DNA from 2 places in the Geodermatophilus sp. FMUSA9-8 genome. Region 2 is predicted to be linked to the other one. Evidence: predicted binding sites of a transcription regulator. Region 2 holds the regulator's gene; the other holds the start of a gene.
The links. The regulator LexA, encoded in region 2, represses DNA repair genes until DNA is damaged. The targets are predictions, from matches to a motif close to TCGAACANNTGTTCGA.
Positions count from the first base shown of each region.

Region 1: a site for LexA is predicted at 4,951-4,966, ahead of dnaB (replicative DNA helicase). Genes of this name have one in related genera too.

Region 1 covers NZ_JBAGKE010000010.1:34,864-49,194, forward strand. The annotation lists gene WA616_RS19150 (ferredoxin reductase) at 1-31, shown strand, start outside; gene WA616_RS19155 (fatty acid desaturase family protein) at 99-1,310, shown strand; gene WA616_RS19160 (Ig-like domain-containing protein) at 1,380-3,278, opposite strand; gene dnaB (replicative DNA helicase) at 3,486-4,856, opposite strand; gene WA616_RS19170 (helix-turn-helix transcriptional regulator) at 5,331-6,179, shown strand; gene rplI (50S ribosomal protein L9) at 6,259-6,714, opposite strand; gene rpsR (30S ribosomal protein S18) at 6,717-6,953, opposite strand; gene WA616_RS19185 (single-stranded DNA-binding protein) at 6,993-7,487, opposite strand; gene rpsF (30S ribosomal protein S6) at 7,490-7,777, opposite strand; gene WA616_RS19195 (hypothetical protein) at 7,945-8,961, opposite strand; gene WA616_RS19200 (deoxyribonuclease IV) at 9,154-10,014, shown strand; gene WA616_RS19205 (glycosyltransferase family 87 protein) at 10,019-11,530, opposite strand; gene WA616_RS19210 (transglycosylase domain-containing protein) at 11,552-14,005, opposite strand; gene WA616_RS19215 (DUF5318 family protein) at 14,156-14,331, opposite strand, start outside.
Region 2 covers NZ_JBAGKE010000007.1:227,535-241,865, forward strand. The annotation lists gene WA616_RS16150 (hypothetical protein) at 380-1,054, opposite strand; gene WA616_RS16155 (LysM peptidoglycan-binding domain-containing protein) at 1,241-1,882, opposite strand; gene lexA (transcriptional repressor LexA) at 2,175-2,978, shown strand; gene WA616_RS16165 (hypothetical protein) at 3,049-4,137, opposite strand; gene WA616_RS16170 (phosphatase PAP2 family protein) at 4,109-4,858, opposite strand; gene hflX (GTPase HflX) at 4,982-6,478, opposite strand; gene WA616_RS16180 (hypothetical protein) at 6,641-6,856, shown strand; gene WA616_RS16185 (TetR-like C-terminal domain-containing protein) at 6,894-7,508, opposite strand; gene WA616_RS16190 (hypothetical protein) at 7,585-8,274, shown strand; gene WA616_RS16195 (nuclear transport factor 2 family protein) at 8,271-8,645, shown strand; gene dapF (diaminopimelate epimerase) at 8,652-9,548, opposite strand; gene miaA (tRNA (adenosine(37)-N6)-dimethylallyltransferase MiaA) at 9,545-10,477, opposite strand; gene WA616_RS16210 (hypothetical protein) at 10,474-11,181, opposite strand; gene WA616_RS16215 (DUF349 domain-containing protein) at 11,222-12,730, shown strand; gene WA616_RS16220 (GNAT family N-acetyltransferase) at 12,727-13,230, shown strand; gene miaB (tRNA (N6-isopentenyl adenosine(37)-C2)-methylthiotransferase MiaB) at 13,244-14,331, opposite strand, start outside.

The sequences.
Region 1 (14,331 bases), on a different contig from region 2:
CGCCGCCGGCGCCTGCGACATCGACCACTGAGCAGGACCCGGCTCACAGACCACCGACCCCCCTACGCGACACCGAGAGCCAGAGGAGCCGCATAGACATGACCGTGCTGCAGAAGAAGGCCGACAACCCGATCGAGCACCTCACCCCCGAGGACATCGAGCTCATCGGCAAGGAGCTCGACGAGATCCGCCAGGGCGTGATGGACAGCCGCGGCGAGGCCGACGCGCGCTACATCCGCAAGGTCATCGACGTGCACCGCAAGATCGAGCTGGGCAGCCGCGCCGTCCTGCTGGCCTCCGGTTTCCCGCCGGCCTGGATCGCCGGGACGATCGGCCTGTCGATCGCCAAGATCCTCGAGAACATGGAGATCGGGCACAACATCCTCCACGGCCAGTGGGACTGGATGCGCGACCCGAAGATCCACTCCACGACGTGGGAGTGGGACATGGCGAGCCCGGCCGAGCAGTGGAAGCACTCGCACAACGAGCTGCACCACACGTACACGAACGTGATCGGCAAGGACAACGACCTCGGCTACGGCATCATGCGCGTCGACGAGGACCAGCCGTGGACGCCGATGTACCTCGGCCAGCCGCTGTGGAGCTTCGTCAACGCCTGCTTCTTCGAGTACGGGATCGCCGCCTACGACCTCGAGCTCGGCGCGGTGATCGCCAAGAAGCAGACCGGCGACCCGGAGTTCCGCCGCCGGGCCAAGCAGGTGCTGGTCAAAATCGGCCGGCAGGTGCGCAAGGACTACGTCATCCACCCGCTGCTGTCGGGCCCGAACTTCGTCGCCACCCTGGCCGCCAACTTCACCGCGAACATCGTGCGGAACCTGTGGTCGAACTCGGTCATCCTCTGCGGGCACTTCCCCGAGGGCGTCGAGACCTTCGAGAAGAAGTCGATCGACGGCGAGACCCGCGGCGAGTGGTACCTGCGCCAGATGCTCGGCTCGGCCAACATCTCCGGCTCCAAGGCGATGCACATCCTGACCGGCAACCTGTCGCACCAGATCGAGCACCACCTGTTCCCGGATCTGCCGAGCAACCGGTACGCCGAGATCGCGCCCAAGATCCGTGACCTGTTCGACCGCTACGGCCTCAACTACCACACGGCGCCGCTGCCGCAGCAGGTCGCGTCGGCCTGGCACAAGATCATCCGGCTGTCGCTGCCGAACGGCTGGCTGCAGAACACCACCGCCCGCAACCTGCCCACCCAGCTCGGCAAGCTGTGGAAGATGACGACGGGCAAGCCGCGCGTCCGGCGCGTGCTGCTCCGCGAGCAGGCCGCCATGGCCGCCGCTGCCTGATCCACCGCGCACGACAGAGGGGCCCGGGACGACACCGTCGTCCCGGGCCCCCCTGCGGTCAGCGGCCGGTCAGGGCCGCAGCGCCGGTGCCGCGTAGTTCAGCGGCAGCAGGAGGGCCGGGTCGCTGATCGGCACCTCCCACACCGCCTCGCCGCCGTCGGGGTCGATGACCTGCCCGGTGCGCAGGAACGTCGCCACCTGCCGCTGGCCCTGCAGCGCCGCCGGCAGGGTCAGCTGCAGCAGGAAGGAGTGCGGGTTGTTGGCCGCGTTCGCCGTCCTGTCGTTGCGGTAGAGGCTGGTCCGCGACCACAGGTCCCCGGCGTCGACCAGCGTGTACGACGTCGGGTTGGGCACCGTCTGGTCACCGAAGGCCACCTGGACGACGACCCGCTCGGGCGCGATGAGCGGCGCGAAGGTCTCCGGGCTGCCCGGCCGGGACAGCCAGGTGGCCCGCGCCAGGTACTCCTGGATCGCCGCCGCCCCCGGCACGGTCAGCGTCACCGGGCCCTCGCCGCGCAGCGGCATCTGCTCCTGGAAGAAGCCGCGGGTCGGGTCGCTGCTGTTGAGCAGGCCGGCCGCCTGCAGCGCCTGGGTGGTCAGCGGCCGGAACGACGGCGACAGCCGCGCGATCTCGGTGATCGGGCCGCCGGGCACGTTGAGCACCGAGCGGGCGATCGCCGGGTCGGCGCCGGTGACCATCGTCCCGTAGATGCCCCCGAAGCTCTGGCCGAAGTAGGTCACCCCGCTGCCGGAGAGGTCGGCGGTGCCGTTGCGGTCGACGTCGGTGCCCAGCGAGCGCACCAGCGTCATGACGTCCGCGGCGGTCTGCCGCAGCGCGTCCCGCGACGACGCCGCGGCGATCGCCCCGGTGGCCGAGGAGCCCTCGGTGTTGCCGATGACGCCGTCGCCGTTCTGGTCGACGCCCCGGCCGTAGGACGGCAGCCGCGTCGTCTGGCCGCCGCTGGTCACGACCCACTCGCTGCCGGGCCCGTAGCCGTGGCCGACGACGTTGGTGCCGATCGTGGCGAGGCCGGCGTTGGCGTTGCCGACGGCGGCGAGGAAGACGCTCGTCGTCGAGGCGGTGAAGCCGTGGCCGAAGACCGCCGTCGGCCAGCCTCCCGACGGGGACGTGCCCGGCGGGAGGACGGCGACGATCGGCAGCCGGGCCTTGCCCACCGGCGCCGGGCCGCCGTCGCGGGTGGGCGTCTGCCGGATGGAGACGTCGGGCTGCAGCCACGACGGCGCCTCGTAGGAGCCGAAGACCAGCGTGCTGCCGGCCGGGTAGGGCGGGAGCACCACCGGGACGGTCTGGTCGGCGGCGCCGCGGTCCTGCAGCTGCGCGACCGTGGTGCCGGCCGCCGGGAAGACGCCCTCGATCCGCAGGCCCGGCACGATCCCCTGGGCGCGGAGGGCCACGCCGCTCTCGATCTGCCGGCGGATGTCGAGCAGACCGTCGGTCGCGCTCAGCGTGGTGAAGGTGTCCTGGGTGGCCGTGTTGTCCGGGCCGCCCTGCACCTTCAGGCGGTACGTCGTGCCGGGCGCGAGCTGCTCGGCCGGGTGGGCGTACAGCGTGTTGGTGGCCGGGTCCCACACGACGCGGTCGACGCCGGTACGCCACCCGCCGTGCTCCTCCTGGACGGTGATGCGCGCGGCGGTCGCCGCCGGGTCGACGGGCGAGCTGAACCGCACGGCGATCCGCGGGTCCAGGTCGAAGCCGTCGAGCTGGTTGAGCGACTGCACCAGGCCGCAGGTGACCGGGGCCCCGCAGTCGGCCGTCGGGAGGGCGACCCGCCGTCCGGTCAGCTGGGCCGGGTCGCGGACGGTCAGGGAGTTCGACGGGAAGACCGAGAGGGGCTCGGCCTTCTGCGGGGCGGCCAGCGCGGGGGTCGCGGTGACCGAGAGGGTGGTCGTGAGGGCCAGCGCACCGAGGAGCGACGAGGTCGCCCGGTGCCAGCGTCGTTGCTGCACAGGCTTCTCCAGATGGAAGGGACGAACCGGTCCTTCCTAGCCTCCGGTGAGCCGTATCACAACTGGCGGGTGTTGCAGCCGGTCCGGCTCCACGTGGAACACCGGTGCCGACCGGGCCGTCGCCGTCCGCCCCGAGGACGCCGCAGCGGCCCGGAGCGGGGTGCTCCGGGCCGCTGCGCGCGCCTGGCCGGGCGGCCGTGTGGCTGCCTAGTTGGCCATGTCCACGAAGCGGCTGTAGTGGCCCTGGAAGGCGACGGTGACGTTCGCGGTCGGGCCGTTGCGGTGCTTGACCAGCATGATGTCGGCCTCGCCGGCCCGCGGGGACTCCTTCTCGTACATGTCCTCGCGGTGGATCATCATCACCATGTCGGCGTCCTGCTCGATCGAGCCGGACTCGCGGAGGTCGGACAGCATCGGCTTCTTGTCCTGGCGCTGCTCCGAGCCACGGTTGAGCTGAGACATCGCGATCACCGGGACCTCGATCTCCTTGGCCAGCAGCTTGAGGGCACGGGAGAACTCCGAGACCTCCTGCTGACGGCTCTCGACGCGCTTGCCCGACGTCATGAGCTGGAGGTAGTCGATGACCACGAGCTTGAGGTCCTGGCGCTGCTTGAGCCGCCGCGCCTTGGCCCGGATCTCCATCATCGTCATGTTCGGCGAGTCGTCGATGTAGAGCGGGGCGTCGGCCACCTCACCCATCCGGCGGGCGAGCTTCGACCAGTCCTCGTCCGACAGCGTGCCCGCGCGCATGTGGTGCAGCGGCACCTTCGCCTCGGCCGACAGCAGCCGCATCGTGATCTCGTGCTTGCTCATCTCGAGCGAGAAGATGACGGCGGGCATGTGGTGCTTCACCGTGGCCGACCGGGCGATGTCGAGCCCGAGGGTCGACTTGCCCACACCGGGACGGGCGGCGATGACGACCATCTGCCCGGCCTGCAGGCCGTTGGTCAGCTCGTCGAGGTCGCGGATGCCGGTGGGCACGCCGCGGGCGGTGCCGCCGCGGGAGGCGATGGCGTCGAGCTCGTCCATCGTCGGCTGCAGGACGTCCTCGAGGCGCGAGTAGTCCTCGCTCATCCGCTTCTCGGTGACCTCGTAGATCTCCTGCTGCGCGCGGTCGACGATGTCGTCGACGTCGCCCCGCCCGCCGGCCGCGCCGTAGCCGAGCTGCACCACGCGGGTGCCGGCCTCGACCAGCCGCCGCAGCGTGGCCTGCTCGGCCACGATCTGCGCGTAGTAGCCGGCGTTGGCCGCCGTGGGCGTGGAGGCGATGAGCGTGTGCAGGTAGACCGCGCCGCCCATCTTCGACAGCTGGTCGGTGCGGTTGAGCTCGGCGGCGACGGTGATCGCGTCGGCCGGCTCACCCCGGCCGTAGAGGTCCAGGATGCAGTCGTAGATCACCTGGTGGGCCGGCCGGTAGAAGTCGTTGCCGGTCAGCTGCTCGACGACGTCGGCGATGGCGTCCTTGCTCATCAGCATGCCGCCGAGCACCGACTGCTCGGCGGCGACGTCCTGCGGGGGCTGCCGGTCGTACTCCGGCGCCGTGGCCTGCGGCCGGCTGAAGTCGTCGGCGACCGCCACCTGGTACCTCCCTGTGCTCGTGGGCGCGCGCGGACACAGCCCGGGCGGGAGCCCGGGCCCGGTGGGGGAGCACCAGGACGCGCGACGCTCGTGCCCGAACGTCCGTCCGAGCACGTTGCTACCGGGAGCCACCGACAGTTCTCCGCCGGGACCCGGTGCCGCAGAGGACGGTAGGAAACCGACGGCCGGTCCGTCCAACACCCGTGTGCACCGCGTTCTGCACAACTTGTGGACAAGTCGGTGGACAGCCCGAGTCGACATGTGGAGACGGGCGGGACACCGACCGGCCATCCGCGGGTCCTGCGGGTGTCACCTGCGGGCGCTCCGCCCACGGGCTGTGGACACGAAGAAGTCGGGCGATCCGACGTCCGGGCGTGTCGTGTCGTCCCGTCCGGAACACCGGTCCCAGCAGCCCACCCGCCGGGTCGTACGAGCCCCCGGGCGGCCCCGCGCGCGGCACGGGAGACTGGCCCGGTGGACCCCGCGGACCTCGGCAGCTACCTGTCCACCCGGCGCGCCCGCGTCCGCCCGGCCGACGTCGGCCTGCCCGAGGGCCCCCGCCGCCGGGTGCCGGGCCTGCGCCGCGACGAGGTCGCGCGGCTGGCCGGCACCTCGGTCGAGTACTACACCGAGCTCGAGCAGGGGAAGGCCACGCACCCGTCCCCGCAGGTGCTCGCGGCGCTGGCCCGGGCGCTGCGGCTCGACGGCGACGAGCGCGACCACCTGTTCCACCTGGCCGGCCTCGCGCCGCCGTCGTCGGGCCGCAGCGGGCACGTGCAGCCGGCGATGCTCACCCTGCTCGACCGCCTGGGGACGACGCCGGCGCGGGTCATCACCGACCTCGACGTGACCCTCGCGCAGAACCCCATGGCCGAGGCCCTGCTCGGCGACGCCGGGCCGCGGACCTGGCCCGCCGCGAGCTTCGTCTACCGCTGGTTCACCGACCCCGCGGCGCGGGGCCTCTACCCCGCCGAGGACCACCCGCGGCACTCGCGGGAGAGCGTGGCCGACCTGCGCGCCGCCGTCGCCCGCCGGGGGCGCGACGACGAGGCCGAGGACCTGGTGGAGCGCCTGCACGCCGCCAGCGACGAGTTCGCGGCGCTGTGGGCCAGCGGCGACGTCGCCGTGCGGCGCAGCGTCCGCAAGCGGATCGTGCACCCGACCCTGGGCGTGATGGAGCTCGACTGCCAGCGCCTGGTCAGCGACGACGGCCGGCAACGACTGCTGTTCTTCACCGCGCCGCCCGGCAGCGCCGCCGTGGGCCAGCTGGAGCTGCTCTCGGTGGTGGGCCGCCAGGACCTGGGGACCCCCTCCGGGGCCTGAGCGCCCTCTCAGGGGCCGGGGACGCCGCGGGGGGCGCCGGACGGAGTGTCCGACGCCCCCCGGGCGGTGCTGCGGTGCGTCAGCCGGCGACGACCTCGATCGCCAGCTGGGTGGTGACCTCCGGGTGCACCCGCACGGTGACGGTGTGCTGGCCGGTGGTCTTGATGCTGCTCGGCAGCTCGATGCGGCGGCGGTCCAGCTCCGGGCCACCGGCGGCCGTGACGGCCGCGGCGACGTCGGCGGTGGTGACGCGGCCGAACAGGCGGCCACCGTCGCCGGCGCGGGCCGGCACCCGGACGGTCAGGCCGGAGAGGCGGCCGGCCACGGCCTGCGCCTCCTCGAGCGACCGCACCTCGCGGGCGGCACGCGCCCGGCGCAGCGACTCGACCTGCTTCTCGGCACCGCGGGAGGCGACGATGGCCAGCCCGCGGGGGAGGAGGTAGTTGCGGGCGTAGCCGCCCTTGACCTCCACCGTGTCACCGGAGGACCCGAGACCGGTGACCTCCTGCGTCAGGATCAGCTTCTGGGTGCTCATGGTCAGCGCGCCGTCGAGGTGTAGGGCAGCAGGGCCATCTCACGGCTGTTCTTGACGGCCGTGGCGACGTCCCGCTGGTGCTGGCTGCAGTTGCCGCTCACGCGGCGGGCACGGATCTTGCCGCGGTCGGAGATGAACTTCCGCAGCAGGGTCGTGTCCTTGTAGTCGATGTAGGTCGCCTTGTCCTTGCAGAACTGGCAGACCTTCTTCTTGGGCTTGCGCACGGGGGGCTTGGGCACTGGGTTCTCCAGGTACGGCTAGATCTGGGTAGAGAGGGATCAGAAGGGCGGCTCGTCGGACGGGCCGGCCGGCGTGGACCAGGGGTCGCTCGCCCCGCCGCCACCGCCGCCGAAACCGCCACCACCACCGCCGCCGAAACCGCCGCCACCGCCGCCGCCACCCTCACCGCGGGCGGCACGGGTGACCTTCGCGGTGGCGTAGCGGAGGGAGGGGCCGATCTCGTCGACCTCGAGCTCGATCACGGTGCGCTTCTCGCCCTCCTTCGTCTCGAACGAGCGCTGCTTGAGGCGCCCCGAGACGATGACCCGCGAGCCGCGGGTGAGGGACTCGGCCACGTTCTCGGCCGCCTGCCGCCAGACGTTGCAGCGGAGGAACAGCGCCTCGCCGTCCTTCCACTCCTGCGACTGCCGGTCGAAGGTGCGGGGCGTCGAGGCGACCGTGAAGTTGGCGACCGCGGCACCCGACGGCGTGAACCGCAGCTCCGGGTCGGAGGTCAGGTTGCCGATGACGGTGATGACGGTCTCGCCGGCCATGCTCAGTGGACCTCGGGCCGCATCAGCTTGGTGCGCAGGACCGACTCGTTGAGGTTGAGCTGGCGGTCGAGCTCGGCGACCGCCGCGGGCTCGGCCTGGATGTCGACGACGGCGTAGATGCCCTCGACGTGCTTCTTGATCTCGTAGGCCAGGCGGCGCCGGCCCCAGATGTCGGTCTTGACGGTGCCACCGGAGTTGGTGACGACGGTCAGGAACCGGTCGAGGGAGGGAGCGATGGTGCGCTCCTCCAGGTCGGGGTCGAGGATGACCATCAGTTCGTAGTGACGCACGGAGAACCCCACCTCCTCTGGTCTGGGCGGCTGCAGGACGTCTGCAGCAGGAGGGTCGTACACGCGTCGCGCGCCCTGCCTGCCGGGACGGCACACGGGACGCGCAGGTCGAGGGTACCAGCGCGGCCGCCGGCCCCGGCCGGGGACGGCGGCCGCAGGCACGCAGGTCAGGTGCGCCGGGCGCCGGGCGCGCGCAGGGCGAGGTGCGTGCGGACGAGCGCGGCGGTGGCGCCGGCCAGCGCGACGACGGCAAGCAGCGCCGGCAGCGGCAGCCCGACGGCGGGAGGCGGCCCGCCGGCGGTGACGGTGCTGCTCTCCTCGTCGATCGCCGTGCCGTCGAGACCGCGGAGGTCGCCGGGCACGGGCACCGGGACGCCGTCGTGGCTCCCCGGCAGGCCGCCGGCACCCGCGCCGGGTGCACCGGCCGCGCCCCCTCCGGAGGACGCCGCGGGGAGGCCGGGAGCCGCCGCGACCGCGTCGCCCACCGGTGCCATCGCCGCGGCGGCGCCGCCGAGGTCGTAGCCGTACGGCTCGCCGTCGACGCCTCCCGCGGCCGGGGCGGCGGGTGCCGGGGCCGGGGCCTCCGGCGCCGGCTCGGGCTGCGGCGTCCCGGGGACGGGCGGCTGCGGCAGCGGCACGTCGACCGCCGGCAGCTGCGGCAGGCCCACCGACGGCAGGTCGGGCAGCGGCAGCAGCGTGTTGACGACGAACGGCGTCGGGACGCCGATCTGCACCTGCGTCTGCCGCCCGTCGACCGCGACCAGCTGGTCCTGCGGCAGCCGGCCGAGCGCCTGCGTCGTCACCCGGGTCAGCAGCGAGCCGGCGACGGAGGTGTCGGGCACGACGACGCGGTAGGTGTAGGTGATCGCGCACTGCGGGAACACGCACGTCCGGTCGAACCGCTCGCGGTGCTCGGCGTCCCTCGGCAGCGGGTGGGTGCCCGACGGCGTCTGCAGCGTGACGTCGGTGAACACCTGCGCGGTGACCAGCGACGGCAGCAGCCCGCCCCCGCCGACCTGCACCGTCCTCGGCTCGATCCGGTTGACGAAGGCGACCTCGCCGCCCGGGTCGACCGAGACCAGCGGCGGGGTGAGGTCGCGGATCTCGACGGTGGCCGACGGCGCCGCGCTCGCGGTGGGGGCGAGCAGGACCGCGCCGCCCAGCACCGCGACCCCGGCGAGCACCAGGGCGGCGAGCCCGCGCCGGGCCCCCCGCCGGACCCTGCCGCCCCGCGCCGTACCGGTCCCCATCCGCGCACCGCCCCGTCGTCGTCGACGTCGTCCCGGCGGGTGCCCGCCGTTCCCGGTGTCCCAACGACGGCGCCCGCACGGCGATACGGGTGGGTGCCCGATCGGCGCCGAACTACTGTCGCCGGGGTGGCTGCACACCCGATCGGCGTACACGTCGGCCCCGGACTGACCGAGGACAACCAGCTCGACGACGGCGGCCCGCTCGCCCGCGCCGCGGAGATGGACGCCGACGGCGTGCAGGTCTTCCTGGGCGACCCGCAGGGCTGGAAGGCGCCGCTGCCGCGCCCGGACGCCGAGGACCTGCTGGCCTCCGACGTCGCCGTCTTCGTGCACGCGCCCTACGTGCTCAACGTCGCCTCGACCAACAACCGCATCCGCATCCCGAGCCGGAAGAACCTCGCCGTGAACGCGCGGGCGGCCGCGGCGATCGGCGCCCGCGGGATGGTGGTGCACGGCGGGCACGTGCTGGCCAAGGACGACCCGGCCGCCGGGTTCGACAACTGGCGCAAGACCTTCGCCCGGCAGGCCGAGGACGGGGGCTTCCCGCTGCCGCTGCTCATCGAGAACACCGCGGGCGGCGACAACGCGATGGCCCGCGAGCTCGGCGCCGTGTCCCGGCTGTGGGACGCCGTCGGGGAGTTCGGGGCGGGCTTCGTCCTCGACACCTGCCACGCCTGGGCGGCCGGCTGGGACCTCGCCACCGCCGTCGACGACGTCCGGGCGGTCACCGGCCGCATCGACCTGGTGCACCTCAACAACAGCCGCGACCCCCCAGGGCTCCGGCCGCGACCGGCACGCGCCGCTCGCCGCGGGCGAGATCCCGCTGCAGCTGCTGCTGGAGGTCGCCCGCGCCGCCGACTGCCCGGTCGTGCTGGAGACCCCGGGCGACGCCGCCTCGCACGCCGAGGAGGTCGCGCTGGTCCGCGAGGCGCTGGGCAAGGCATAGGAAGCTATCCGCACGTCTGCGGGCGCAGGACGTGCGGATAGCTTCCTATGCCTCGACCGGCGTGCCCCTCCGGCGGCGCAGGACCACCCGGTCCTCCGCGCCGTCCAGCGGGCCGCCGGCGGGGTCGTCGACGGCCGGCCAGGAGGTGCGGACGACGTCGGCGTCGGGGCGCCAGACGTCCCGCACCACGAGCGCCATCAGCACGACGACGGCGACGTCGCGCACCACCACGCCGAGGAAGAACCACTCGACGCCGACGCCGCGGTCGTCGGTGCCGAGGTACCAGAGCATCCGGACCACCCACAGCACCGCCTCGGTGGCCTGCCACAGCAGCAGCGAGCGCCAGCGCGGGCGGGCCAGCACCGCGAGCGGCAGCAGCCACAGCGAGTACTGCGGGCTCCACACCTTGGTGACCAGCAGGAAGCCCGCGACGAGCAGGAAGGCCACCTGCGCCACCCGCGGGCGCACCGGCGCGGCCAGGGTCAGCCAGCCGACCGCGGCCACCACCAGCAGCACGCAGACCGCCACCAGCGCGTTGAGCACGACCGGCGTCTCGCCCTGGGCCAGCGGCCCGTCGAACAGGTCGCCGCCGGCCGCGGTGATGGCGATGTTCCACAGCGTGTCCGGATCGGCCGGCCGGCTGCTGTTGAGCCGGAAGAACAGCGACCAGTTCTCCGGCGCGAGCAGCGCCACCGGCAGGTCGGCGACGAGCCAGGCGGCGCCCGCGGCGACGGCGGCCCGCAGCCACACGCGCAGCGTCCCGGCGCGCACGCACAGCAGGAACAGCGCGCCGAGCACCAGGACGGGGAAGAGCTTCGCGGCGGTGCCCAGGCCGAGCAGGACGCCGGCGAGCACCGGCCGCTCGCGCGCCCAGGCCCACAGCCCGCACGCGGCGAGGGCGACGGCGAGCAGGTCCCAGTTGGTGAACGCGTGCACGAGCAGCAGCGGCGAGAGGCCGATCAGCGCCGCGTCCCAGGGCCGGCGGCCGGCGGCGCCCAGCACCGCGCGCACGGTGACCAGCGCGCACAGGCTCAGCAGCAGGCAGGTGGCCACGTAGTAGGCCTGCACCGGGGGCACCTGGGGCAGCAGGCCCGCCGCCGACGCCAGGCTCTCGTAGCCGCGGCCGAGCAGGGCCGCCAGCGCCATGAACGCCCCGGTGAGCACCGGGTACTCGACGGCGGAGTCCAGGTAGGGGAGCGCGCCGGTGTCGAGGCCGTGCAGGCCGAACAGCGGGACGGCGTCGGAGTAGCAGAGGTGGGTGTACTGCACCGACCCCGCCCAGTTGCCGTCCGAGCAGGGCGCCTGCTTGAGCCAGGCGCCCGCGAGCACGACGGTCGCGTAGAGCAGGCAGACCCGCAGCGGCGTCCAGAACAGGGCGCGCCCGGTGACGGCGTGTCGCCCCCACGGGCCGCCGACGGCCTCGCTGGCCTGCGCGGCGACCGGGTCCGACCAGGTCGGCACCACGCGGTCGGGCCGGCCGGACGGCGCCGGGAACGCCGCGGGCCCGTCCGCCGGCGGAGGTGCCGGGGCGGACGGGCCCGAGGGGGTGGAGCTCACGTGCCCAGTGTGCCGGGCGGGTCAGCCGGTGGGCTGGGCCACCTGGCCGGGCGCGGGGGCCGGCGAGCCGTTCTGCTCGCCGTCGCCGTCGCCCTGGTCACCGTTGCCGGGACCCTGGCCCCCGAGGTCGGGGACCCCGTCCCCGTCGGTGTCCCCGGGGACCGGCTGCGGCTGCGGCTGCGGCACCGGCTGGGTCGTCGTCGGCGGGGTGGTCGTCGTCGGCGCCGACGGCGTCGTGGTCTCGGGCGCCGGCTGCGTCGTCGGGGCCGACTGGGTGGTCGGCGCCGACTGGGTCGGCGGCGCCGTGGTCACCGGCGCCGGGACGCCCTCGCCCGTGTCGCCGCGGATCTTCGGCGAGTTGGGCAGGTCCTCCTCCGGCGTGCCGGCGAGGACGGTGTCCATGAACTGCTGCCAGATGGCACCCGGCAGGCCCGAGCCGTAGATGATCGCGCCGTCGCTGTTGCGGATCGGCTCGTAGCGGTCGCTGCCCATCCAGACCGCCGTCGACAGCGAGGGCGTGTAGCCCACCATCCAGGCGTCGGAGTTGTCGTCGGCGTCGATGCCCTGCGTACCGGTCTTCGCCGCCACCTCGCGGCCGCCGTCGAGCGAGCGGCGCGAGTACTGCGCCACGCCCTCGAGGGCGAAGGTGGTGTCGTTCGCGACGTCGGCCGACAGGACCTGCTCGCCGGCGTCGGCGCCGCTCTCCAGCAGCACCGCGCCGGTGGTGTCGGTGACCCGGGCGACGAAGTGCGCGTTGTGGCGCACGCCGCCGTTGGCGAAGGTCGCGAAGCCGACGGCCTGGTCGATCGGGCGCATCTCGTACTCGCCGATGCCGATCGAGGAGCCGGTGACGCCGCCCGAGTTCGGGGCGGTGAGGGTCGGCTGGTCGTCGAGCAGGCCGCCGGTGGTGGCCGGCCACGTCTCCGGCATGCCGGTGGCGGCCAGCGCCGTCGCCCGCACGTTCTCCGGGCCCACCTCGTAGGCCAGGCCGTAGAACGTGGTGTTGAGCGAGCGGGTCATCGCCTCGACGAGCGTGCAGGCCGCGCAGGAGGCGCCGCCGGAGTTGCGCACCGGCGCCTCGCGGTCGGGGAACTCCTGGGGGGAGCTGCCGTCGCGGCGGGAGTTGACGCCGATGCCCTGGTCGAGCGCGGTGGCCAGCACGTAGGGCTTCATCGACGAGCCGGGCTGGCGGCGGGTCTGGGCGTAGTCGACCGCGCCCTCGCCCGCGCCGATCTCCCCGCCGTAGTAGGCGCGAACCGCGCCGGTCCGCGGGTCGACGGCGACCAGCGCCTGCCGCAGGTTGGCCGGCTCGCCCTCCATGACCTCGAGCACGCTGGCGCGCGCGGCGTCCTGCGTGGCCTTGTCCACGGTGGTGGTGATGCGCAGGCCGCCGGCGCGGATCTGCTCGTCGGAGTAGCCGCGGGCCTCGAGCTCGTCGATCGCCTGCGAGACGACCAGGCCCTCGGGGCCGGTGGGGATGCCGAGCGCGGAGGACTCCGGCCGGGGCGCGATCGGCGGGTAGACCGAGGCGTCGCGCTCGGCCTGGGTCATCCAGCCCTCCTCGACCATCGCGTCGAGGACCAGGCCCCAGCGGTCCTGCGCGCCCTCGGGGTTGTTCTCCGGGTCGTAGGAGCTCGGGCTGCGGACGAGGACGGCGAGCACGGCGCCCTGCTGCGGGGTGAGCTGCGCGGCCGGGACGCCGAAGAAGGTGTTCGCCGCTGCCTCGATGCCGTAGGCGCCGCGGCCGAAGTAGATGGTGTTCAGGTAGTTCTCGAGGATGTCGTCCTTCGAGTACTCGTTGTCGAGCTTGACGGCGAGGAACAGCTCCTGGAACTTCCGGCTGAACGTCTGCTCCGAGGACAGGAAGGCGTTCTTCACGTACTGCTGGGTGATCGTCGACCCACCCTGCGTCGAGCCGCCGGTGAGGTTGTTCCAGGCCGCGCGGACGATGCCGGTGAAGGAGATGCCGGGGTCGGAGTAGAAGTTCCGGTTCTCCGCGGCGAGGATCGCGTTGCGGGCGGGCTCCGACACCTGGGCCAGCTCGACGTTGGTGCGGTTGGTGTCGCCCAGGCGGGCCATCTCGGTGGTGCCGTCGGCGTAGTAGACGACGGTCGTCTGCGCGTTCTGCACCGAGCTCGGGTCGGGGACCTCGGTGGTGGCGTAGACGACGCCGACGAAGACGCCGAGCAGCACGAACATCCCGACCACCAGGCCGAGCAGCACCTTCAGCCGGCGACGGCGGCGCTGCTTCTTCGTGCGCGCCTTCTTGCCGCCGGGCGCTCCGCCCGCGGGACGGGCGCCGGTGGGGCGGGAGCCGCCGGGGCGCGAGCCGCCGTCGCGGGCCGACGTCGTGCGGCCGCGGGTGCCCCCGGACGGGCGGCGGGCGCCGCCCGAGCCGGGTGCGCGGGCGGCGGGCGGCCGCCGCGGCGGGCCGCCGGACGGCCCGACCGGCGAGGTCTCGTCGTGGGGAGGCACCAGGGAGCCCCTCCTCGGTAGTCGGTGGGCAGGTCTCGAACCGGCCCAGCGTGGCGTTGTCTGCTGTGTGCACCGGGGAGGACGCGCGGGTGCGCACCGTCCCCGGGACGGGTGTGACGGACGGGTCCGGCGGTGCGCCCGGCGGTCCCGCTAGCGCTGCTCGGTGGCCGCGCGGCCCCGCGCGCGCTGGCGGCCGCGCTGCGGCGGGCTCCCCGGCGCCGGCTCGGTACCGAGGACGTAGGAGCAGTCCAGGTGGTTCCAGCCGCAGCCCCGGCACACCTCGACGGCGTACACGGAGAACTCCTCCTGCATCGCGTCCATCCGGG
Region 2 (14,331 bases):
CCCCTCTGGGGACATCCGGTGGAGACGCCGGGGAAGACCTGAGGACGAGCTGTGGAGGACTTCCATCGGTGCAACTACTAGATGTAGGGGGACAGTAGGCCGCCCTCCACTACATCTGCAAGACGACGCCGGGCGTGTCTCTTCCCGCGCGATGGGACCGTGACCCACTGGTGACCAGGCGCGAGCAGTTCTCCCACCCGTCACACGACACGCCGCGGCGCCGCGCGTGTCGGCGCGCGCGACACCGGGAGGTGGCGTACACGCGACGGCCGGGGCACTGCCTCCGGGCGCTGCTCCGGGCACTGCCTCCGGGCACGCGTGAGGGACGCGGAAGCCGGCCGGACCGGCCCCCGCGGGACATCCCGGCGGGAGGAGCGCCTCAGGCGGTGGGGACCGCCGGGCGGCCGCCGCGGGGGTTCGGCGCGAGGTCGCCGAGCCGGATGGGGCGGGTGAGCAGGTCGGGCTCGGGCGCGGGCAGGCGCACCGCGGGGGCGACGACGGTCGCGTCACCGACCGGGGCCGCCGTGGCGGGGGCCGCGACCGGGATCGCGGCCAGAGCCGCGGCGAGGGGCTCGGCAGGGGTGGCGGCGGCGTCCACGACGACCGCCGGCATCTCCGTCGTGAGCGCGCGGTGCCGGCCGGGGACGGCCTCGGCCGGCGCGCGGTGGCGGCCGGCGCCGGCGGCGCCGACGGCGGGCTGCTCGGCGGTGACGTCGCCGCCGTGCCGCCGGGACCGGCGCGACGCACGGGACGCGCGGCGCCCGCCGGCCGGCGCGCCGGACCCCTGGTCGAGGACGGGCTCCGGGGCGGGAGCGGGGGCGAGCGCGAGGTGGCGCTCGGGCAGCCGCACGTCGACCAGGCCGACCCACGTGCCGGCGCCCTCGACGACCCCGGGCACGTCGGCCCGCAGTCGTACCCAGGCCTCGCACGCGCCCGTCGCGTCGTGCCGCCAGCCGAGCATCGCGCCCGGCACCCAGGCGCCCTCGACGAGCACCTCGACGTCCTGCGGGGACCCGAAGGACACCGCGGCCCTGCTGTTCACGGCTGCTGACACGCTCCTGACCGTAGGTGCCGATCCGACCTCGGCGGGTGACCGACCGGGGGCCGATCGTTGACGAACTCGCGCCGCGCTTCTCGTCACTTCTCCGACCTCCGCACCGACACCGACACCGACTCCGACACCGACACCGCAGCGACACCGACACCGCAGCGACAGCGGCCTCAGCACCCGGGACCCGGCTCAGGGCAGCCGGAGCACCTGGCCGACCTCGACGACGGAGCCCTCGAGGTCGTTGAGCGCCTCGATCGCGTCGACGACGGCGCGCACGTCCTGGTCGTCGCGGGCGACCTCCGCGGCGATCGACCACACGGTGTCGCCCTCCCCCACCACGACGCTGCTGCCGGCGGCCAGCTGCAGCCCCTCGTCGGGCGCGAGGACCTCCCGGCCCAGCACCGCGCCGCCCACCCCGGCGGCGAGCACGAGGACAGCGACGAGCCGCCGCCCGCGGCCGGTCAGCCGGACCGGCACCGGGGCGGGCGCGGCCGGACGGCGGCCGGACCCCCGCGCGGGCTCGGCGCGCAACGGGCGGCCGCCGGGCCGCGCCGGGTCGCGCCGGGTGCGCGGCGCCTCGGCGGCCGGACCGGCGGAGGGACCCGTGGCCCGCGGCGCCGCGGCGGCCGGCCGGTCGGGCACCGGGCGCAGGTGACCGGCCACGCGCGGACCGGAGCCCGGCAGCGCGCCCGCCTCCCCCACGGCGCCGGCGGGCCGGCGCGGCGGCGTCCGGCGGGCCGCGGGCGCCGGTGCCCGCTCGTCGAGGAGCGGCCGCCACGGCACCCGCACCGCCGCGTCGAACTCGAGCACTGCCTGCCGCACGCCGCCCATGACCCGCTCCTCCTCGTCGACCGCCCTCGAACACGCGTTCGATTCGAACGTCTGTGCGATGTCTACCGCATGCCCCCGACGAGGTCGACACGACACCGCGGGTGTTTCGAACACACGTTTGAAGTGGCGGCCCCGAGGCGCTACGGTCCGACCAGCACCCCGTCCGTCCGGTGTCCCCCGCGGGACGTCCGTCCGCTCCCTCCCGGTCCACCCGGGAGCCGGGCGGCCGCCCGGGCGGCACGGCACCCGGGCAGGAGACCAGGTCGCGGCACGCGGCCGGCGAGGAGGAGACGTGGCGGGCACGAGCGGGACCGGCCGGCGCACGGACGGCGAGACGGCGCGAGGCACCACGGCCTCCCGCCGCCCGGCCGCCCGGCGGGGAGCGGACGCCGGGGGCGCCGCCACCGCCACGGGCACCGCCGCGGTGCGCACCTTCCCCGACCGGGCCGAGGCCGGCGACGGGCTCACCCAGCGCCAGCGCCGGGTCCTCGAGGTCATCCGCGACTCGATCGAGCGCCGCGGCTACCCGCCCTCGGTCCGGGAGATCGGCGAGGCGGTCGGCCTGTCGTCGGCGTCGTCGGTCGCCCACCAGCTGTCGGTGCTGCAGAAGAAGGGCTGGCTGCGGCGCGATCCGAACCGCCCCCGCGCGCTGGACGTCCGGCTGCCCGGCGACACCGCCGCCGAGTCGGCGCCGGCCGCCCCGGCCGCCGACGGCACGGCCGCCCCCACCTACGTCCCGCTGGTCGGCCGGATCGCCGCCGGTGGCCCGGTGCTGGCCGAGCAGGCGGTCGAGGACGTCTTCCCGCTGCCGCGCGAGCTCGTCGGCGACGGCACGCTGTTCATGCTCAAGGTCGCCGGTGACTCGATGGTCGACGCGGCCATCTGCGACGGCGACTGGGTCGTCGTGCGCCAGCAGCCGACCGCGGAGAACGGCGAGATCGTGGCCGCGATGCTCGACGGCGAGGCCACGGTGAAGACCTACAAGCGGCGCGACGGGCACGTGTGGCTGCTGCCGCACAACCCGGCGTACGAGCCCATCCCGGGCGACGAGGCGACCATCCTCGGCCGGGTGGTCACCGTCCTGCGCCGGGTCTGACGACAGCTCCCGGGGTCCGGCCCGCGCGCCGGACCCCGGGCGGGTCCGGGACGACCCGCGGGCGGTCGCGTCAGGCGGCGGGCGGCTGGCCGGCCGAGCGCCGCCGGCGCAGCCGCCCGGCGAGCCACACGAGCAGGGTGGCCACCGTGGCGGCGAGCAGCCCCGCGGCCAGCGGGGGCGTGCCGTCGTCGCCGCCGTCGAGCAGGCCCGACGGCCCGGCAGCGGTCGACGCGGGCGTCGCGGGTGCCGCCGTCCCCGCGGGGACGGGCACGAGCGTGACGTCCCCGGGCAGGCCCTCTCCCGCCACCAGCAGCGCGCCGCCGTCGGCGGTGAAGGACACCGCCTCCCCCTGCGGCGCGTCGGGGAGCGCCACCCGCACCGGCTCGCCGGCGAGCGCGGCCGGGACGTCGGAGCCGGCGAGCGGCCAGACGTAGGCGTCGGTGTAGGTGCGCAGCGCGATGCGGCTGCCGTCGCGCGCCACCGCGCCACCGGTCACCAGCAGCTGTCCCGCGCGGCCGACCGGCCCGCCCGGCGTGCCGGTCAGGGTGAAGGTCACCGTCCCGACGTCGGCCAGCGCGACCGTGCCGCCGTCGACCAGCGGCGCCGCGGGGCGGTAGACGTGGCTCGCGCCCAGCACCTCCTTGGTCACGATGTACGGCGTCCCGTCGGGGGCCACGAGCAGCGCCTCGGCGTCGTGCGGCCCGTCGGGGTAGGTGAGCCGGTACAGCGCCGTGCCGCCGTCGGGGCGCAGCGCGATGAGCGCGACGGTCGCCCGGGTGGCGTTGTTGTCGCCGGTGTCGGCGAGCCACACGGTGCCGTCGGCGCCGACGCCGAGGTCCTCGGGGTCGTAGGGGTCCAGCGGCGCGGTGGTCACGTCGACGACCTGGCACCCGCCGTCGAGGACGGCGACGCTCACCTGGTCCCCGCCGTCGGGGATGGCCAGCATCCGCTCGCCGACGTCGACGAGCCCGGACAGCTCGGCCAGCCGCGGATCGGTCACCTGACAGCGCACCGACGGCGCGGCCGTCTCCTCCGCGCGGGCCGGAGCCGCGAGCAGCGCGGGCAGCAGGGCGAGCGCGAGGGCCGGCGCGAGGACAGCGGCCGATGCCCGTCCCGCGCGCGCGGTCGCGCTAGGCGGGAGGACGGCCGGCTCGGGCACTCGCCCAGCGTGACAGGACGGATGCGTCGAGTGCGTGCACCACGCCCAGCAGGAGCAGCCCGACGGCCGCGCCGACGACCGCGTCGGTGACCCAGTGGAAGTCCAGCGACACCATCGCGATCCCGGTGGCGACCGGGCCGACGACGGCGAGCCACCACAGCAGCGTCTGCACGCGCGGGGGCAGGGCGTACTCGGCGGCCTGCCAGCGCGCGACGCCCCACATGAGCACGGCGTTGGCCACGTGCCCGGAGGGGTAGCTGGCGCCGTCGCGGTGGAAGAAGGACCCCGGGTAGGCGGGGGCGGTCCGGCCGGTGCCGAACTTGAAGGCGTAGACCACGACGGTGAGCAGGACCAGCGCGGTGAGCACCCGGACCAGGGGCAGCAGGGTGCGCCCGCGCACGCACAGCCAGGCCACCAGCCCGGCGAAGACGATGAGGATGGTGCCGCGGCCGCCGACCTGGGTGACCACCCAGACCGGCCAGTAGGCCGGCGAGTCCCGCAGGTCCCAACTGCTCACGACCTCCGAGACCTGCAGGTCCAGCCGCTCGAGGACGCCGCGGCTGAGCAGGTCGGCGGTGACCGCGACCGTCACGGCGAACGCGACCAGCAGCAGCCACCACGGCGGCCGGCCCGCGCGCACGGCGGGCGGCGGCACGGACGCGTCGCCGTCGGCCGGCGTCCCGCCCCGCACGGCGCCGCTCATGACACGGCCGCTGGTCACGTCGTCACGGTACCGGCCCGTGACCCGCCCGTGACCTCCCGAACGGGGGACGGCGAGCCGCCCGGGTGACCGGCGGGGGCCGGACACCCGGGCGGACGCCGGGAGGGGACGCGGGAGGAGCGGTCAGGCGACGGGGACGGCGAACCGCTCGAGCGCCGCGGCCAGGCCCCCGTCGACGCGGGCGGTCAGCCGGGTGCCGGCCGCCTCGTGCAGCTCGCTGAGCACCTCGCCGTCGCGGTGCACCCGGGCCACCAGGTCGCCCCGGTCGTAGGGCACCAGCACCTCGACCTCGACGTCGGGGTGCGGCAGCCGCGCCGACACGATCTCGCGGAGCTTCTCGATGCCCTCGCCGGTGCGCGCGGAGACCCACACCGCGCCGGGCAGCGCCTGACGGAGGGTGAGCACGTCGTCCTCGGTCATGGCGTCGACCTTGTTGACGACGATCAACTCCGGCACCGCGGCGGCGTCGATCTCGCGCAGCACCACGTGCACCGCGTCGATCTGGCCGAGCGGGTCGGGGTCGGAGCCGTCGACCACGTGCAGCAGCAGGTCGGCGCCGGCCACCTCCTCCAGCGTCGACCGGAACGCGTCGACGAGCTGGTGGGGCAGGTGCCGCACGAACCCGACGGTGTCGGTGAGCGTGTACTCGCGGCCGTCGGGCGACTGGGCCCGGCGCACCGTCGGGTCGAGGGTGGCGAACAGCGCGTCCTCCACCAGCACGCCCGCCCCGGTCAGCCGGTTGAGCAGGCTCGACTTGCCGGCGTTGGTGTAGCCGGCGATCGCCACGCTCGGGACGGCGTTGCGGCCGCGGGCCGAGCGCTGGGTGGCGCGCGCGGTGGCCATGCCGGCGATCTCGCGGCGCAGCTTGCTCACCCGCGCGCGGATCCGCCGGCGGTCGGTCTCGATCTTCGTCTCACCGGGACCGCGGGTACCGATGCCGCCACCACCGGCGACGCGGCCACCGGCCTGGCGGGACAGCGACTCACCCCAGCCGCGCAGGCGCGGCAGCATGTACTGCATCTGCGCCAGCTCGACCTGGGCCTTGCCCTCCCGGCTGGTGGCGTGCTGGGCGAAGATGTCGAGGATCAGCGCGGTCCGGTCGACCACCTTCACCTTGAGGATCTTCTCCAGCGCGTTGAGCTGGCCGGGGGTCAGCTCGCCGTCGGCGATGACGGTGTCGGCGCCGGTCGCGGCCACGATGTCGCGGATCTCGGCGGCCTTGCCCGAGCCCACGTAGGTGCCGGCGTCGGGCTTGTCGCGCCGCTGGCTCACGGCCTCGAGCACCTCCGAGCCCGCCGTCTCGGCGAGCGCGGCCAGCTCGGCCAGCGAGCGGTCGGCGTCGGCCTGGGTGCCCTCGGTCCAGACGCCCACGAGCACCACGCGCTCGAGGCGCAGCTGCCGGTACTCGACCTCGCTGACGTCGGCGAGCTCGGTGGACAGGCCCGCCACGCGGCGCAGCGCGCCACGCGCCTCGAGGTCGTAGGAGCCGGTGGTCCCGTCGACGTCGTCGGCGGTGTCCCACTGCCCGGCCGGGGCGGGGCGGACGTCGGCCGGCGGGGCGGCGCGGTCGGCCCGGTCCTGTGCGTCGTCGAGCACGGCGCGGTTCTGTGCGGTCGTCATCACGTCCAATGTGACACGGGCGGGAGCGGCGGTCACCTGGGTTGTCTTCTCTGCAGTCGTCATACGCCGGGTACAACACCGGAACGGGTCAGGTGCATCCCGCGGGGAGCCGGGTAGGGCGCGACGAGGACCACGACGACGACGCCGACCCAGGAGGCACCCGTGAGCACCAGCAGCAGCGAGGGCATCGAGGACCCGGGCCGCGACCCCGCCGGCCTCGAGGTGCCCCGCAACCCCTTCGGCGGCGCCGACCAGGACACCGGTCGCGGCGAGCCGCGCGGCACCGGCAACGTGGGCCCCGGCGACAAGCCGGAGGCGCCGACCGACGAGCCGGAGACCCGCGCCGACACCCCGGACGACCCCGCGGCCGACCGCTAGCGGCAGCCGGCCGGGTCCCGCTGCGGGCCCGGCCGGGTCACAGTCCCGACTCGACCATGTCGAGGGTGCGCTCGAGCACGCGCTCCCGGCGGTCGGGCGGCAGCCGGCGCAGCGGGCCCTCGGTCAGCAGCACCGCCAGCCCGTGCACGGCGGCCCAGGCCGCGGCCGCGGCGTCGGTCCGCCGGTCCTCGTCGAGGACGCCCGTGTCGACCAGGTCCGTGATGCATGCCTCCAGGACGCCGAACGGGTCGGCGCCGGGCAGGCGGCCGCGGTCGTGCCGGTTGGCCACCTGGAACAGCCCGGGCTCGTCGAGGACGAACTCGACGTAGGCACGGCCGGAGGCGCGGAACCGGCGCCGCGCCGCCGTCGCGGTGCCCGGCGCCGTGTCGGCGTCGGCGTCGGCGTCGGCGTCGGCGATCCGTGCCGCCAGCCGCTCGGCCAGCCGCCGGCGTCCCACGTCCCCCACGGCCACGAGCAGGTCCTCCCGCCCCTCGGGGAAGTGCCGGTAGGCGGCGGAGGCCGAGACCCCCAGGCCGGCGGCCAGCCGGTTGAGCCCCACCGCCGCCTCGCCGCCCTCCCGCGCGGCGGCGACCGCGGCCTCGACCAGCGCCGCCTTGAGGTCGCCGTGGTGGTAGGTCGCCCGCGCCGTCACGACCGCATCCTGCCACCGATGTTGACGCCGTTCACACCTCGGCCTATGTTCATGCCGTTCACACAGGAGGTGTGCGGTGTACGTGTCGTGGACGGCCCTGGAGCTGGAGGCCCCGGCCGCGGTGTGCCCCTGGCGGCCCGCCGGCGCCGCGTCCAGCCAGGCCGGCATCGCCGGTGCCGGACGGGCCGAGCTGCCCGAGGACCCCGGCACCTGGTGGTCGGTCCTCGGGACGTGGGACGACCCGGTGGAGGCGCTGCGCGCGGCACCGGCGCCCGGCGGCCCGGTGCGCGCCGCCTGGCACGTCGTCCTCCAGCCGGTGTCCTACCGGGGCGACGCGGTGCTCGCCGGCGGCGCCCGCCCCTTCGACCGGCTCCCCCGCCGGGGGAAGGTGGCCGGCGCCGCCGCCGTGATCACCCTGGCCGGGCTGGGGGACGACGCCGCGCGCACCGGGGAGTTCCTCGAGCGCTTCGGGGTCCTGGGCCGGCAGGTGCGCGACGCCCCCGGCTCCCTGGCCGCGCTCGTCCAGGCGCCGGACGACGGCGCCGTCCTCACCTTCTCCGCGTGGCGCACCCTGCGCGACGCCGTCACGTGGGCCTACCACCGGCCGGAGCACGCCGCCGCGGTCGCGCGGCACGAGGCCCACCGGCTGCTGCCGAGCACCGGCTTCCTCCGCTGTGCCGTCCTGGGCAGCTCCGGCACGCTCGGCGGCACCGACCCCCTCGCCGGCCTCACCGGCACCCCCGTCCTCCCGGAGGAGACCCCGTGACCACTGCCGACCACCTCGACCCCGTGGACGCCTACGGGGCGGCCTGGCTCGCCACCGACGCCGCCGAGCGGCTGTCCCTGCTCGAGCGGGCCTGGGCGCCCGACGGCGTCTACTGCGACCCGCTCGCCCACGTCACCGGGCGCCAGGCGCTCTCCGACCACATCGCCGGGACGCAGGAGCAGCTCGCCGGCGGCCGCGTGGAGGTGACCAGCCGCCCCGTGCGCCACCACGACAGCGCGCTGTTCCACTGGCGCATCACCGACGCCGCCGGCACGACGGTGCTCACCGGCCTCGACGTGGTCCAGGTCGACGACGAGGGCCGCATCCGCCGGCTGACCGGCTTCTTCGACGACGCCCCGGCCCCATCCTGACCGGCGTCAGGCCCCGAGCCACTCCGGGGTGAGGTCCCCGGTCGCGACGACGACCGCGGGGCCGCGCAGCACCGTCGTCGCCGGGGAGACGTCGACCGTCAGCCGCCCACCCGGGACGTCGACGACGACCGTGCCGTGCTGCGGCCCCTCGGGTTCCGGCGACCGGGCGGCCAGCGCCGCGTAGGCCGTGGCGCACGCGCCGGTGCCGCAGGAGCGGGTCTCCCCCACCCCGCGCTCGTGCACCCGCAGGCGGACGTGCGCGTCGGCACCCTCGGCGGGGCTCGCCAGCACCTGCACGAACTCGACGTTGACGCCCTCGGGGAACAGGCCGTCGTCGAACCCCGGCTGGGCGGTGAGGTCGAGGGTGCCGAGGTCCGCGTCGGTCAGGCAGACCAGGTGCGGGTTGCCCATCGACACCGCCTGGCCGGGGAACGCCCGCCCGGCGACGGTGGCCTCGCCGCGCCCGAACGGCCGGGCCGGGCCCATGTCGACCCAGTAGCCGCCGCCCGCGTCGGCGCCCACCCGCCGCGGCCCGCCGCGGGTGCCCACGAGCACGCCGTCGGCGCAGGCGGCGCGGTCGAGCAGGCCCTCGGTGACCAGCACGTGCAGGAACAGCCGGATGCCGTTGCCGCACATCTCCGCGTGCGAGCCGTCGGCGTTGCGGTGGTCCATGAACCACTCGCACGCGTCGAGCTGATCGCCGAGGACGGCGGGGGCGTCGGGCACGTGCCGGCTGCGCACCACCCGCAGGACGCCGTCGCCGCCGAGGCCGGACCGGCGCTCGCACAGGCGCCGGACGAGGGCGGCGTCGAGGCGGTCCTCGGGCCAGCGGTCCCCGTCGGGATCGGGCAGGACGACGAAGTCGTTCTCGGTGCCGTGCCCGAGGAGGAACCGGTCGCTCACCGCCCGATCGTACGGCCGGCGAGCAGCGCCTCGACCGCGCCGGCGAGGTCGGGGCGGGCGGCGTCGAACCACGCCGTCGCCGGATCGCGGCGGAACCACGACCGCTGCCGGCGGACGAAGCGGCGGGTGGTGGTCACCGTGCGCTCGCGTGCCTCGCCGGGGGTCAGTTCGCCGTCCAGCTGGGCGAGCACCTGCGCGTAGCCAAGCGCCCGGGAGGCGGTGGGGCCCTCCCGCAGGCCCTCGGCCACCAGCGCCTCCACCTCGGCGACGAACCCGGCCGCCCACATCCGGTCCACCCGGGTGGCGACCCGCCCGTCGAGCTCGGCGACCTCCCGGTCCAGGCCGACGACGACGGCCGGGTAGTGCGGCCGCGGCTCGGGCAACGTGGCGCGGAACGGCCCGCCGGTCAGCTCCACCACCTCCAGCGCACGCACGATCCGCCGGCCGTTGGAGGGCAGGACGGCGGCCGCGGCGGCCGGGTCGACGGCGGCCAGCCGGGCGTGCAGCGCAGCGGGCCCGGACGCCTCCAGCTCGGCCTGCAGGCGGGCCCGCACGGCGGGGTCGGTGCCGGGGATGTCGAGGTCGTCGAGGGCGGCGCGCACGTACAGGCCCGACCCGCCGACCAGCAGCGGCAGCCGGCCCGCCGCCCGCAGCCGGTCGACCTCCGCCCGGGCCAGCCGCGCGTACTCCGCCACCGACGCCGCCTGCCGCACCGGCCAGACGTCGAGCAGGTGGTGCGGCACGCCCCGGCGCTCGGCGGCGTCGGGCTTGGCGGTGCCGATGTCCATGCCGCGGTAGAGCTGCATGGAGTCGGCGTTGACCACCTCGCCGCCGAGCCGCTGCGCCAGCTCCACCGCCAGCGCGGTCTTGCCGGTGGCGGTGGGGCCCACCACCGCGACCACGGGCGGCAGCGCACCCCCCGCGGTCACCGGGCGGTCCAGGACGCCACCAGGTAGCCGACGCCGAACGGCGCCTCGTCGGCGAGCAGCCGCGCCTCGACATCGCGCCCGGCCAGCAGCGCCCCGACCGCGCGCCACACCGGCACGCCGGCCGCCATCAGCCGCGCCCCCTCGGCGGCGTCGAGGCCGGCCAGCGCGGCGGCGTCCCCCGTCGCGAGCGCGGCGGCGACGGCGGCGTCGAAGGGGGCGGCGGCCTCGTCGAGGTGCCCGGGCGCCTTGACGCCGCGCCGCGCCGACCCGTCGCCCAGCGCCAGCACGCCGACCGTCCCGGACAGCCCCGCGACGACGGCGGCGAGGTCCCGCGGGCCGGCGCCCACCCGGGTCCCGGCGTGCCCCGCCTCGTCCAGCAGCCAGGCGCCGACGGTCAGGCCGGGCGGCGTCCGGCGCCCGCCCGGACGCACCCCGCCGGACAGCGGCACCTCGACGTCGACGCCGAAGCCGCGCAGGTCCCCGGCGTCGCCCTGCCCGTAGCGGCCCTCGGCGTCGGGGGCGACGAGGACGACGACCTCGGGACCGGCCGCGAGCAGCGCGTCGATGGCCGTGGCGCAGGCGGCCCGCAGCCCGGCGGTGTCCGCGGCGGCGCGGCCGGCGACCCGCGGGAGGAGCAGCGGGGGGCACGGGCAGAAGGCGACCGACAGGGGCGGCGTGCCGGTCGGGCCGGGCGGGCTGCTCACCGCACGAGTGTCGCGGATGCGGCGTGGGACACTGCGGTGCGTGTCGAGCACGGAGAACCCCGGAGACGGGTCGCAGCAGGTCCCCACGCCCGAGACGGCGGGTCCCGACGCGGTCACCCCCGACGCGGGGACGCCCGCCGCCCCCACCCCGGAGGCGGCCGCGCTGGCCGACCCGACGGCGGATGCGGCGCCCGTCGCGGAGCCGACGACCGAGCCCACCGCGGAGATCCCCGCCGAGGTCCCGGCCGAGGCCGCCCCGGAGCAGGCCGCCCCGGAGCAGGCCGTCCCGGAGCAGGCCGCCCCGGTGCCGCACGCCCCGGAGACCGCGGTGGCCGCCACCTCGGACCCCGCGCAGTGGGGCCGGGTGGACGACGAGGGCACCGTCTACGTGCGCACCGCCGACGGCGAGCGCGCCGTCGGGTCCTGGCAGGCCGGCGAGCCCGCCGCCGGGCTCGCGCACTTCGCCCGCCGCTACGACGACCTGGCCACCGAGGTGTCGCTGCTCGAGGCACGGCTCAAGGCGCACACCGGCAACCCCTCGGAGATCAAGACCAAGGCGCAGGCGCTCGCCGAGACCATCCCCACCGCCACCGCCGTCGGCGACCTCGACGGCCTGGCCGCCCGCGCCCGCGCGATGGTGGAGACCGCCGACTCCGCGGCCGCCGAGTCGCGCGCCGAGAAGGCCGCCGCCCGCGCCGCGCAGGTCGCCCGCAAGGAGGCGCTGGCCGCCGAGGCGGAGCAGATCGCCGCGGAGTCGACGTCGTGGAAGGCCGCCGGCGACCGCCTCAAGGCGATCGTCGAGGAGTGGAAGACGATCCGCGGCATCGACCGCAAGACCGACGAGGCGCTGTGGACCCGGTTCGCCGCGGCCCGCGACGCCTTCGGCCGGCGGCGCGGCGCGCACTTCGCCGCGCTCGACGCGCAGCGCGGTGAGGCGCGGGCGGCCAAGCAGGAGCTGATCGCCGAGGCGCAGCGGCTGTCGGCGTCGACCGACTGGGGCCCGACCAGCGCCGCCATGCGCTCGCTGATGGACCGGTGGAAGGCCGTGCCGCGCACCGGCCGCGACGGCGACGACGACCTGTGGAAGCAGTTCCGCGCCGCGCAGGACGTCTTCTTCAGCGCCCGCTCCGAGTCCGACAAGGCGCGCAACAGCGAGCAGGCCGCCAACCAGCAGGCCAAGGAGGAGCTGCTCGCCGAGGCCGAGAAGCTCGACCCCTCCACCGACCTGCGCGGCGCCCAGGCGGCGCTGCGGCGGATCCAGGAGCGCTACGACGCGATCGGCCACGTGCCGCGCGGCGCGATGCGCTCGCTGGAGGACCGCATGCAGGCCGTCGAGCAGCGGGTGCGCGGCGCGGCCGACGCCGGCCGGGTGCGCACCGCGCCGGAGAACCCGATGGTCACCTCGATGCGCGCGGCGGTGACCAAGGCCGAGGAGCAGCTGGCCAAGGCCGAGGCGTCCGGGGACGCCCGGCGCATCTCGCAGGCGCAGGCCGACCTGGCCACCCGCCGCGAGTGGCTGGCCGAGGCCGAGAAGGCCGCCCGGCGGTGACCGGGCCGGGGCACGCCCCCGGGGTCCGTGTGCGCGAGGCGGGCGACCGCGACCACGCCGCCGTCCGGCGGATGCTGACCGCCTACCACCTCACGACCGAGCGCGAGAAGGGCTGCCCGGTCGACGACGCCGCCCGGCTCCCCTCCGCGTACCGCGCGGAGATCGCCGCCGGGCGGCCCGCGACCGGCCGGCTCTTCCTCCTCCTCGACGACGACGCGGGCGCCGTCGGCACGTACGTGCTCGCGCCGACGCCGGACCGGTCGGCCGCCGAGCTCAAGCGGCTCTGGGTCGAGCCGGCGGAGCGGGGCCGGGGGTTGGGCGAGCTGGCCCTCCGGGACGCCGTCCGGCGGTGCGCGGAGGCCGGGACCGGGACGCTCCGGCTCAGCGTGTGGGAGTGGCGGTCCGCGGCGATCTCGCTCTACCGCCGGATGGGCTTCACCGACCACCCGCCGTGGGACCCGCGCCCCGGCCTCGTCTGCCTGGGACGGCGCACGGGCTGACGCCGGCTGCCGGTCAGCAGCCGGCGGTCGCCGGGAGCGGCGCGGGGACGCCGATCGACGGCATGCCCAGGGAGACGCCGGGCGTCGTCGGCCGGGTGCCGGCCTCGTGCGCGTCGCCGGCGCGGGTGCGGCGGTGCGACAGCAGCGGACCGTCGGCGACCAGGTGGTGCGGCGCGGCCGCCGTCACGACGGTCTCGACGACGTCGCCCGGGCGCACGCCCTCGCCGCCCGCGAAGTGCACCAGCCGCCCGTCACGGGCGCGGCCGCTCATCCGCCCGGTGCGGGCGTCCTTGCTGCCCTCCCCCGCCGCGGCCAGCAGCTCCACCGTGCGCCCGACCTGCGCGCGGTTCTCGGCCCAGCTGATCTCGTCCTGCAGGGCGGTCAGCCGCAGGTAGCGCTCCTGCACGACCTCCTTGGGCAGCTGGCCGTCCATCTCGGCGGCCGGCGTCCCGGGACGCTTGGAGTACTGGAAGGTGAAGGCGCTGGCGAAGCGCGCCTGCCGGACCACCTCGAGGGTCTGCTCGAAGTCGGCCTCGGTCTCGCCGGGGAACCCGACGATGACGTCGGTGGTGATGGCCGCGTCGGGCATCGCGGCGCGGACCCGGTCGATAATCCCGAGGTAGCGCTCCTGCCGGTAGCCGCGGCGCATGCGGCGCAGGACGTCGTCGGACCCGCTCTGCAGCGGCATGTGCAGCTGGTGGCACACCGCGGGCGTCCCGGCCATGGCCTCGATGACGTCGTCGGTGAACTCCCGCGGGTGCGGGCTGGTGAACCGGACCCGCTCCAGGCCCTCGATGCGGCCGGTCGCGCGCAGCAGGTCGGCGAAGGCGCCGCGGTCGCGGAAGCCCACGCCGTAGGCGTTGACGTTCTGGCCGAGCAGGGTCACCTCGAGCACGCCCTGGTCGACGAGCGCCTGCACCTCGGCGAGGATCTCGCCGGGCCGTCGGTCCTCCTCCTTGCCGCGCAGCGACGGGACGATGCAGAACGTGCAGGTGTTGTTGCACCCGACGCTGATCGACACCCAGCCCGAGTAGGCCGAGTCCCGCTTGGCGGGCAGCGTGGACGGGAAGACCTCGAGCGCCTCGGCGATCTCCACCTGGG